DNA from 2 places in the Brevundimonas sp. Br13 genome. Region 1 is predicted to be linked to the other one. Evidence: riboswitches for the same ligand, from Rfam matches in the RefSeq annotation. Region 1 holds a riboswitch; the other holds the start of a gene.
What was found. A riboswitch is a leader RNA that binds a small molecule or an ion and turns the genes downstream of it on or off. The one in region 1 is predicted to bind glycine.
Positions count from the first base shown of each region.

Region 2: another riboswitch for glycine. It lies ahead of ACZ5M6_RS11870 (TonB-dependent receptor domain-containing protein); the one in region 1 lies ahead of gcvT (glycine cleavage system aminomethyltransferase GcvT).

Region 1 covers NZ_AP044008.1:2,860,999-2,865,426, forward strand. Annotated here, with positions in the region: gene ACZ5M6_RS14205 (adenosine deaminase) at 1-334, shown strand, start outside; gene ACZ5M6_RS14210 (nicotinamidase) at 523-1,158, opposite strand; gene ACZ5M6_RS14215 (class 1 fructose-bisphosphatase) at 1,155-2,126, opposite strand; glycine riboswitch at 2,284-2,379, shown strand; glycine riboswitch at 2,383-2,468, shown strand; gene gcvT (glycine cleavage system aminomethyltransferase GcvT) at 2,524-3,642, shown strand; gene gcvH (glycine cleavage system protein GcvH) at 3,653-4,018, shown strand; gene gcvPA (aminomethyl-transferring glycine dehydrogenase subunit GcvPA) at 4,154-4,428, shown strand, end outside.
Region 2 covers NZ_AP044008.1:2,425,077-2,429,504, forward strand. Annotated here, with positions in the region: gene ACZ5M6_RS11870 (TonB-dependent receptor domain-containing protein) at 1-2,381, opposite strand, end outside; glycine riboswitch at 2,557-2,644, opposite strand; gene ACZ5M6_RS11875 (ABC transporter substrate-binding protein) at 2,852-3,943, opposite strand; gene ACZ5M6_RS11880 (response regulator) at 3,997-4,428, shown strand, end outside.

The sequences.
Region 1 (4,428 bases):
GGACGAGGTTCTGGTGGAGCGGCTGGCGCGCGAGCAGATGACCCTGACCGTCTGCCCCCTGTCGAACCTGAAACTGTGCGTGGTGAACGACCTGAAGGACCACCCCGTGCCCGAGATGCTGCGCCGGGGCCTGCACGTCACCCTGAACTCGGACGATCCGTCCTATTTCGGCGGGTACGTGAACGACAACTACAGCCGGCTGGCGGCGGCGGTCGGGCTGACGAAGGAACAGGTGACGCTGCTGGCGAAGAACAGTTTCGAGGGGTCTTTCCTGGGCGAGGCGGAGAAGGCGGCGTTCGTCGCGGAGGTAGAGGCCTACGCCAAGGCGGGCTGACGTCCTTTCGTCATTCCGGGCGAAGGGCCTGCTTGGCCCGAAGACCCGGAACCCAGCGGCGCCGAAGGCGAAATGGGTCCGCCGCACTGTGCTGGAACAGCGCGTCCGCGACAGTTTCGCGCTCTCGCGCGCCGCTGGGTTCCGGGTCTCCGCTGCGCTTCGCCCGGAATGACGAAAGAAAAAGGGGTTTAGCCGAGGAAGGCCGCCGCCCCCACCTCCGCCACCCCAATCGCCCGGAAACTGTCCCGCGCCGTCGCCTCGGTCTGTGGCGTGATCGCGCGGCTGGCGTCGGAGATGACCACGGCCTCAAAGCCTTCGCGCACCGCGTCCTCGACGGTGAAGCGGACGCAGTAGTCGAAGGCCAGACCGCACAGGAAGACGCGAGTCACGCCCAGGTCGCGCAGCAGGCCGGCCAGGCCCGTCGGGGTGCGATGGTCGTTCTCGAAGAAGCCGGAATAGGAATCGACCGCCGGGTTGTAGCCCTTGCGGATCACGGCCAGGGCCTTTTGCACCGTGGGCGCCGCGTCGGGATGGAAGTCGGCGCCGGGCGAGCCCTGGGTACAGTGGTCCGGCCACAGCATCTGGCGGCCGTAAGCGACCTCGATCTCGGTGAAGGGAGCCGCGCCGGGATGGTTGGAGGCGAACGAAATCTGGTCCGGCGTGTGCCAGTCCTGGGTCAGGACCACCCAGTCGAACCGTTCGGCCAGCCGGTTGATCAGCGGCATGATCCCCGCCCCGCCCGCGACCGCCAGAGACCCGCCCTCGCAGAAGTCGTTCTGCGGGTCGATGACCAGAAGGGCGTCAGTCGGACCGATCTTCATCATGCGCTTGCGTAGGCGTCGATCTCGTTGGCCGAGCCCAGGGCGACGGGGATGCGCTGGTGCAGATGCTCGGGCTGGATGTCGAGGATCGATTGAACCCCGTCCGTCGTCGCCTTGCCCCCGGCCTGTTCAACCAGGAAGGCCATGGGATTCCCCTCGTACATCAGGCGCAGCTTGCCGGGCTTGTTCGGCTCCCGCTTGTCCCAGGGGTACAGGAAGACACCGCCGCGCATCAGGATGCGGTGGACATCGGCGACCATGGCGGCGACCCAGCGCATGTTGAAATTCTTGCCCCGGGGGCCGTCCGCGCCCTTCAGCACGCCGTCGACATAACGCTGCACCGGCTCGGCCCAGTGGCGCAGGTTCGACATGTTGATGGCGAACTCCTTGGTGTCCGGCGAAATGGCGATGGCGTCGTGGGTCAGGATCCAGTCGCCGTCGTTCGACAGGGTGAAGCCCTTGACCCCGGCGCCCGTGGTCAGGACCAGCATGGTCTGGGGGCCGTACAGGGCGTAGAGGGCGGCGACCTGATTGCGGCCCGGCTGCATGAAGTCGGCCTCGGTCGGCGAAGGCGTCGCGGACTTCAGCACCGAGACGATGGTCCCCACCATGGCGTTGATGTCGATGTTGGACGAGCCGTCCAGCGGATCGAACAGGGCCAGATATTCGCCGGTCGAATGGGAGGCCGGCTGGACCTCGTCCATTTCCTCGGAGGCGACGCCCGCGACGGCGGGACAGGCCAGGAGGGCGTCGGTCAGCATGTCGTTGGTCATGACGTCGAGCTTCTTCTGCTCCTCGTCCTGAACATTGATCTGGCCCGAGGCGCCCAAGGCCCCGGCCAGGGCGCCGCCGGCGACCAGAGTGCTGATGTCGGCGCAGGTGGCGGCGGCGACCGTCAGGACCGTCTTCAGCCCTTCCGGAACCTCCAGGGCGGCGATGTGGGCGTCGAGGCGGGTGCGGTCGGCGGTCATGGGATCGGTCCGGAGCGGCGGAGAGGGACGCTCCGTTCTTGGCGGGCGGACGCAGGGAGAGCAAGGGCGAGCCGACGCCGGACGTCAGGAAGTGCGACAAGGCGGCGTCAAAACACGCCTGCGCTTGACTTGCGGCCGGAGTCGGTGGCTTAGGTCGATTGCTCTCGCGGGAGAGATCGGCGCGCCTCGGCGGGTCGACGCCGAAGGCGCAACCGCCCCGGAAACGCTCAGGCAAACGGACCGCGAAGCATACGGACGCTGGAAAGCCGCTCTTCACGGGCGCGCCGACGGAGCAAGGCGACATGATTTGGTCGCCGGAATCTCTCAGGCTTCAGGACAGCGGGGGCGCGAGGACGGCGGAGCTCCGCCACAACACGCGACCGTGAAAGCCTGAACCATGACCGATCAGACCCTGAAGATCACGCCCCTGAACGCCGCGCACCGCGCCCTGGGGGCCCGGATGGTGGGCTTCGGCGGCTATGACATGCCGGTCCAATATGAGGGCGTCCTGGCCGAGCACCGCTGGACCCGCGAACACGCCGGCCTGTTCGACGTGTCCCACATGGGCCAGTGCAAGATCACCGGCGCCGACGCCACCGCCCAGTTCGAGCGGTTCGTGCCCGGCGACTATGAAATCCTGAAGGCGGGCAAGCAGAAGTATTCGCTGCTTCTGAACAAGGACGGCGGGATCATCGACGACCTGATGGCCGGCCGCCCGGATCACGACGGCCTGTTCGTCGTCGTCAACGCCGGCAACAAGGACGAGGACTTCGCCTTCTGGCAGGCGAACCTCGAAGGCGACGCCAAGCTGACGGTGCTGGACGACCGCGCCCTGATCGCCATCCAGGGGCCGGAGGCCGCCGAGGTCTTGGCCGCCCACGAACCGATCCTGGCGGAAATGGGCTTCATGGAATGCGCCCGGCTGATGCTGTTCGGCGTCGACTGCTATGTCTCGCGTTCGGGCTATACCGGCGAGGACGGCTATGAGATTTCGGTCCCGGCGGACCAGGCCGAGCGCGTCTGGAACACCCTGCTGGAAGACGCCCGCGTCAAGCCGATCGGCCTTGGCGCCCGCGACAGCCTGCGCCTGGAGGCCGGCCTGCCGCTGCACGGCCACGACATCGACCCGACGACCTCGCCGGTCGAAGGGGCTCTGACCTTCGCCCTGTCCAAGTCGCGCAAGGAGCGGGCGGATTTCAACGGCGCCGACCGCATCTTGAAGGAACTGGCCGATGGCCCGTCTCGCGTCCGCATCGGCCTGATCGTCAAGGAAGGCGCCCCGGCCCGCGAAGGCGCCGAGATCGCCGACGCAGACGGCAATGTCATCGGCAAGGTCACCTCGGGCGGCCCCTCCCCCACCTTGGGCAAGAACATCGCCATGGGCTTCGTGCCGCCGGCCTTTGCGGCCCTGGGCACGGACCTGAAGGTCATCGTGCGCGGCAGGTCCGCCGCCGCCGAAGTCGTCGCCATGCCCTTCGTGGCGCAACGCTATTACCGCAAACCGAAGACCGTCTGAGGATCAGATCATGAAGTTCACCAAGGATCACGAGTGGGTCAGCCTGGACGGCGACATCGCCACCGTGGGCATCTCCAAACACGCCGCCGACGCCCTGGGCGACGTGGTGTTCGTGGAAGTGCCTGAGGTCGGCAAGACCGTCGCCAAGGGCGCCAGCTTCGCCGTGGTCGAGAGCGTCAAGGCCGCCTCCGACGTCTACGCCCCCGTCTCGGGCGAGGTGGTCGAGGCCAACGACGCCCTGTCGACCGCCCCGGAAACCGTCAACGCCGCTCCGGAAGGCGACGGCTGGTTCGCCAAGATCAAGGTGTCGGACGTCTCGGAGCTGGACGCCCTGATGGACCAGGCCGCCTACGACGCCTTCCTCGCCACCCTCTAATCTCAAACTCCGTCACCCTCGGGCTTGACCCGAGGGCCGGAGGATCAACCACTCGTGCGAAGCCTTAGACGCACGAGCCGCACAACATCCGATCCTCGGGTCAAGCCCGAGGATGACGGGTGAAGGAAACCGGCAATGCGTTATCTCCCCCTGACGCCCGACGACCGCACGGCGATGCTCGCCGCCATCGGCGTGAAATCCATTGACGACCTGTTTGTGGACGTGCCCGAGGCGGCGCGTCTGGACGGCCCCGTGGACCTGCCCCGGGTGGCGGGCGAGCTGGAGGTCGAGCGCGCCCTGTTCGCCATGGCGGCCAAGAACGCCACGGCCGGCGCCGTGCCCTTCTTCTGCGGCGCAGGGGCCTACAAACACCATGTCCCGGCGACGGTGGACCACATCATCCAGCGGTC
Region 2 (4,428 bases), 440 kb from region 1:
TTGGGTACGCCCAGGCCGAAAGAATAGCCCTGGGATTCGACATATTCGATCTTGGTCACGCCGTCGTCCGTGGTCAGGCTGTTCACCCAGGTGCCGACCAAGCGCATCATCACCCGGCCCGTCGCGCCCGGAACCCAGAGGTCGGCGTCGGAGGCGTAGGAGGCCTCGGCGTCGATCCCGTCCGTGTGGTACTCGGCCAGGTTCACATAGGTGGACATGGTGCGGACCAGATTGCCCGCCGAGTCGCGCTCGACCTTGGAGCAGAGGTCGAGGTTGCCGTTGTAGCAGCGGTTGACCAGATCCTGCGGCGCAATCGTCGTTATCACGTCGTCGATCTTGATGTCGTAATAATCCAGCGACAGGTTCAGGCCTGGGATCGAAGGCGGCGAATAGGTGACGCCCAGGGTCAGTGTATCGGCGGTCTCCGGGCGGAGGTTGGGATTACCGCCGCCGTTGTTCAGCGTATAAACTAAAGCCCCGTTCTTGGCCGGGTCATTGATGTTGTTCCAGCCGGTGGTGGTGGTGGTGAACAGCTCCGAAAGATTGGCCGAACGGATATCGCGCGACTGAGTCACACGGCCGCGGAAGCCGGGGAAGAACTCGTTGGTGGCGCCAACCTTCCAAGACCAGATCGAGCCCGTGGTGTCGTAGTCCGAGATGCGAGCTGCAGCATTGAACTGCAGGTCGTTCAGGATCGGCAGATCCTTGACGATCGGGACCAGGACTTCGGCGAAGGCCTCCTTCACGCTGAACTCGCCGGACATGGCCGAGAAGCTGAACGTCTTGAAGGCCTTGGCCGCGTCCAGCTCGCCGATGCGCTGATCGGTCTGCTCCTTGCGGGCTTCCAGGCCGACGGCGATCGACACGTCGCCGGCCGGCAGGCTGAAGGGCTCGCCACGCAGGCTGACGCCGGCGACGTCCAGCTTGGTGGTGGCCCGCTGCTGAGGCGTGCCGGTGACATAGTCGATGGCTTCCTGAGACGGCGCGCCCAGGCCGAAGAGATTGATCGGCACGCAGCCCGAATTGGGATTGGTCAGGGTCACGCGGCAGACGGCTCGACCGCTCACGGGATCGATAACGGAATCGACCGCATTGGCGAATTCGGTCTTCAGCAGGAAACCGGGCGTATCGATATTATTCTCGAACTCGCCGTGGCTGTAGTAGGCGCCCCAGCGCCAGCTGTCGCCGAACTCGCCGTCCACAGCCAGAGTGGCCTGGGTGGTGACGCGCTCGAAATCGATCGTGGAATAGGACAGATCGGAGTTGAAACGTCCGAAGGTGAAGGACGTCTGGCCAGCGGCCGCCATCTGCTGCTTGATCGTGGACGACAAGAAGGCGTTGTCGATGCTGATGGTCAGGTCGCCGCGATCGTGATCGCCGAACCAGACATAGTCGTTCCACATCCGCGAGTGACGGACGTCAGCCGTAACCCGCAGCTTGTCATTGATCTCATAGACGGCGCTGGCCAGCCCGGTGTAGCGGCGCTGCGGCGTGACCAGGGGGCTGAGATCGTCATTGGACGGACCTTCGCCGCCGATCGAGTTGGTTCCGCTGACTGTGCCGTAATCGAAAGGCCGAAGCGTGCCGTCCGGGTTAAACACCTTACCGCGGTTCACGCCCGACAGGATCAGACCGCCGTAAGCGGCGTTGGCGAAACCGACGTCCGGCTGCAGGGCGCCGTTGACGGTGGCCCATCGGCCGATATTCGGGCGCGACGCTTTGGGGATGACGCCTTCGTTGTCGAGGTATTCGCCGCCGATGACGAAATGGCCGCGCCCGTCGGCGAAGTCTGCGCCCCAGGCGCCTTCGAACCGTTCCTGCTCAGCGTCGTCGTAGGAGGACACGCCGTATTCGGCGCCCAGCTTGCCGCCGGTGAAATAGCGATCGATGCCGATGTTCACGACGCCGGCGACGGCGCCTGAGCCCCAGGCGGCCGATGCGCCGCCCGTAACCACGTCGACGCTCTTGACCAGCACTGACGGCACGGCGTTCAGATCGTTCTCGCTGGACACGCGACGCCCATCGATCAGGACTAGGGTCCGGTTGATGCCCAAGCCGCGCAGATCGACCGGCGCATTGCCCGCACCGGTGTTGGTGCCGGTCGTCTGGGCCGATGTGGTGGCGCGGAATTGAGGCATGTCGTTGAGGGCGGCGGCGATATTCGGCCGCGCGCCAACCGACAGATCCTCGGCGGAAAGATGGATGGTCGGCGTCGGCGCCTCGAAGCCGGCGCGGTCGATCCGCGAGGCGGTGACGACGATGTCATCGACCGAGGCCGCATCCTCTGGAGCGCCCGCATCCTGGGCATGGACAGAGGTGGCGCAGGCCATCAGCGCGATGGCGCTGCAATAGTAGGTCAGGTTGCGATTAAGACGAGACAAAGCGAGATTCCTCATGGCGATGACGCCCCTCCCCAGGGTTGCCCAATGCGACCGGCGCTCTGCGGCGCCCGTTCGCCCCCGCTGTCATTGGGCCTGAGAGCTTCAGGCCGTTCGCCGACCCTTTCTCCTTCGGCGAGGCCGCATCCCCCGGATTCGACCTTCTCTCCAGCGTTCCTTCAGCAAGACGGTCCGTTTGCCTGAGCGTTTCCGGGGCGGTTGCGCCTTCGGCGTCGGCGGGAACCGATCTCTCCCGCCTTGCTGAAGCGAGTAAGATCGACCAACGAATGCCTGTCAAATCGGCACACCTCGCAAGGCTAATGCTTCTATTTTCACATTCATGCAATTACATGCCGCTTTTGAAGCGCGTCAGTCGTTTGTCGCCGAGCGACTATCGGTCACCGCAGGATCGGTGAAAGCGAGGTGACAGAAACACCGCCTTCAGAAGAAAGAGACTTATCCACAGGAAAGCCTTAGGGCGCCCTAGGGTCGTCCGGCGCCCGTTGCGCCGCCTGCATGGCGGCCCGCCAACGCTGCAGAAGCCCCTCGCGACGCGCCTGATCAAGATTGGCGAGCAAGGCCGGTCCCACACGGACCGGCCGAGCGCCGGGGATAGAGGTGCGACGCTCGGTAAGAATGTCGTCGCGAGCCGGGCGGACCCCCAGGCCGGCGATGATCCTCTGCCCTTCACGCGATAAAAGAAAATCCAGAAAAAGCCGGGCGGCGTTGGGGTGGGCCGCGTTGCGGGGTATGAAGGCCACGCGCGAGACGGACAGATGATAGTCCTCTGGCGTAACCAGGCCGATATCGGGCGCCCGGGCGACCCACGACGCCCCGTAAGACTGGTTCATATTGTAGGCGAAGGCCATGCGGCCCTCAGCCAGTTGGCCCATCATCCTTTGGCCGGACGTATCGGCACGCGGATGAGTAGACCCCAGGGCAGTCATCAGGGCCCAAGCGTCGGGATAGATCTGGATGTCGGCCGACAGTTGCAGAAGCGCCACCCCGCTGCGTTCGGCGTCATACAGGGTGACCCGGCGGAAAAACCGGTCCGCGTCGGTAGACAGCCGTTCGAGCAGTTGGGCGTGGCTGCGCGGCACGATCTCCGACGGCAACCGCCTGCGATTATAGGCGAAGACGACGGGCTCGGCCGTCACACCGAACGCCTGGTCTCGCCAGACCGAGCCGTCCGGCATGGCCGCCCGATGCGGCGATCGATAAACTTGGGCGTAGCCGTCATTGATCAGCTTGACCTGCACGTCCATCGCTGTGCTCCAGACCAGATCCGGCCCCTCCAGTCCGGAGGCGGCGCGGGACTGGACTCGGTTCGCGATCAGGGTCGAGTTGATGTCCTCGAGCCGCACCGCGATCTCGGGCCAGCGCCGTTGAAACGCCGCCAGCACAGGCCCCATCAGGCTAGTGTTCGTGAGGATGTGCAGCCCGCCCTCGCGCCTGGCCAGCCATCGGACGCGGGGCGCCGTCGCGACCCCGTCCGGCTCGCCCGCGCAGGCCGAAACCCCCGCCCCCGCGAGTCCGAGAAGCAGATGTCGGCGGTCCGTCTTCACCGGGGCGGGTTTCCCGCTATTGTACCGCTCATGATCCGCTCCTTCGCATCGCCATGAGAATACTGGTCGTCGAGGATGACAAGGCGCTTCAGCATTCGCTCGAGGCCAGCCTTCTGGCGGTCGGTTTCGAACTCCGCTCCACCGACAGCGGGGACCAAGCCCTTCATCTGGAAGCGACGGAGCGGTTCGACGCTGCCGTGTTGGACATCGGCCTTCCCGACATCGACGGTTTCGAGGTCCTGAAGGCCTTCAGACGGCGGGGATCGCAGACGCCCGTCCTCATGCTGACCGCGCGCGACGCCCTGGGCGACCGGGTGGCGGGACTGGATTTCGGCGCTGATGACTATCTCGTCAAACCCTTCGCCCCTTCGGAACTGATCGCCCGATTGAGAGCGATCGTGCGTCGACGCCAGGGTCGGGCGGCGGGCGCCGCGATCGTCGGCTCACTGGTCTGCGACTGGGACGCCGGCCGGGCCCAGGTCAAT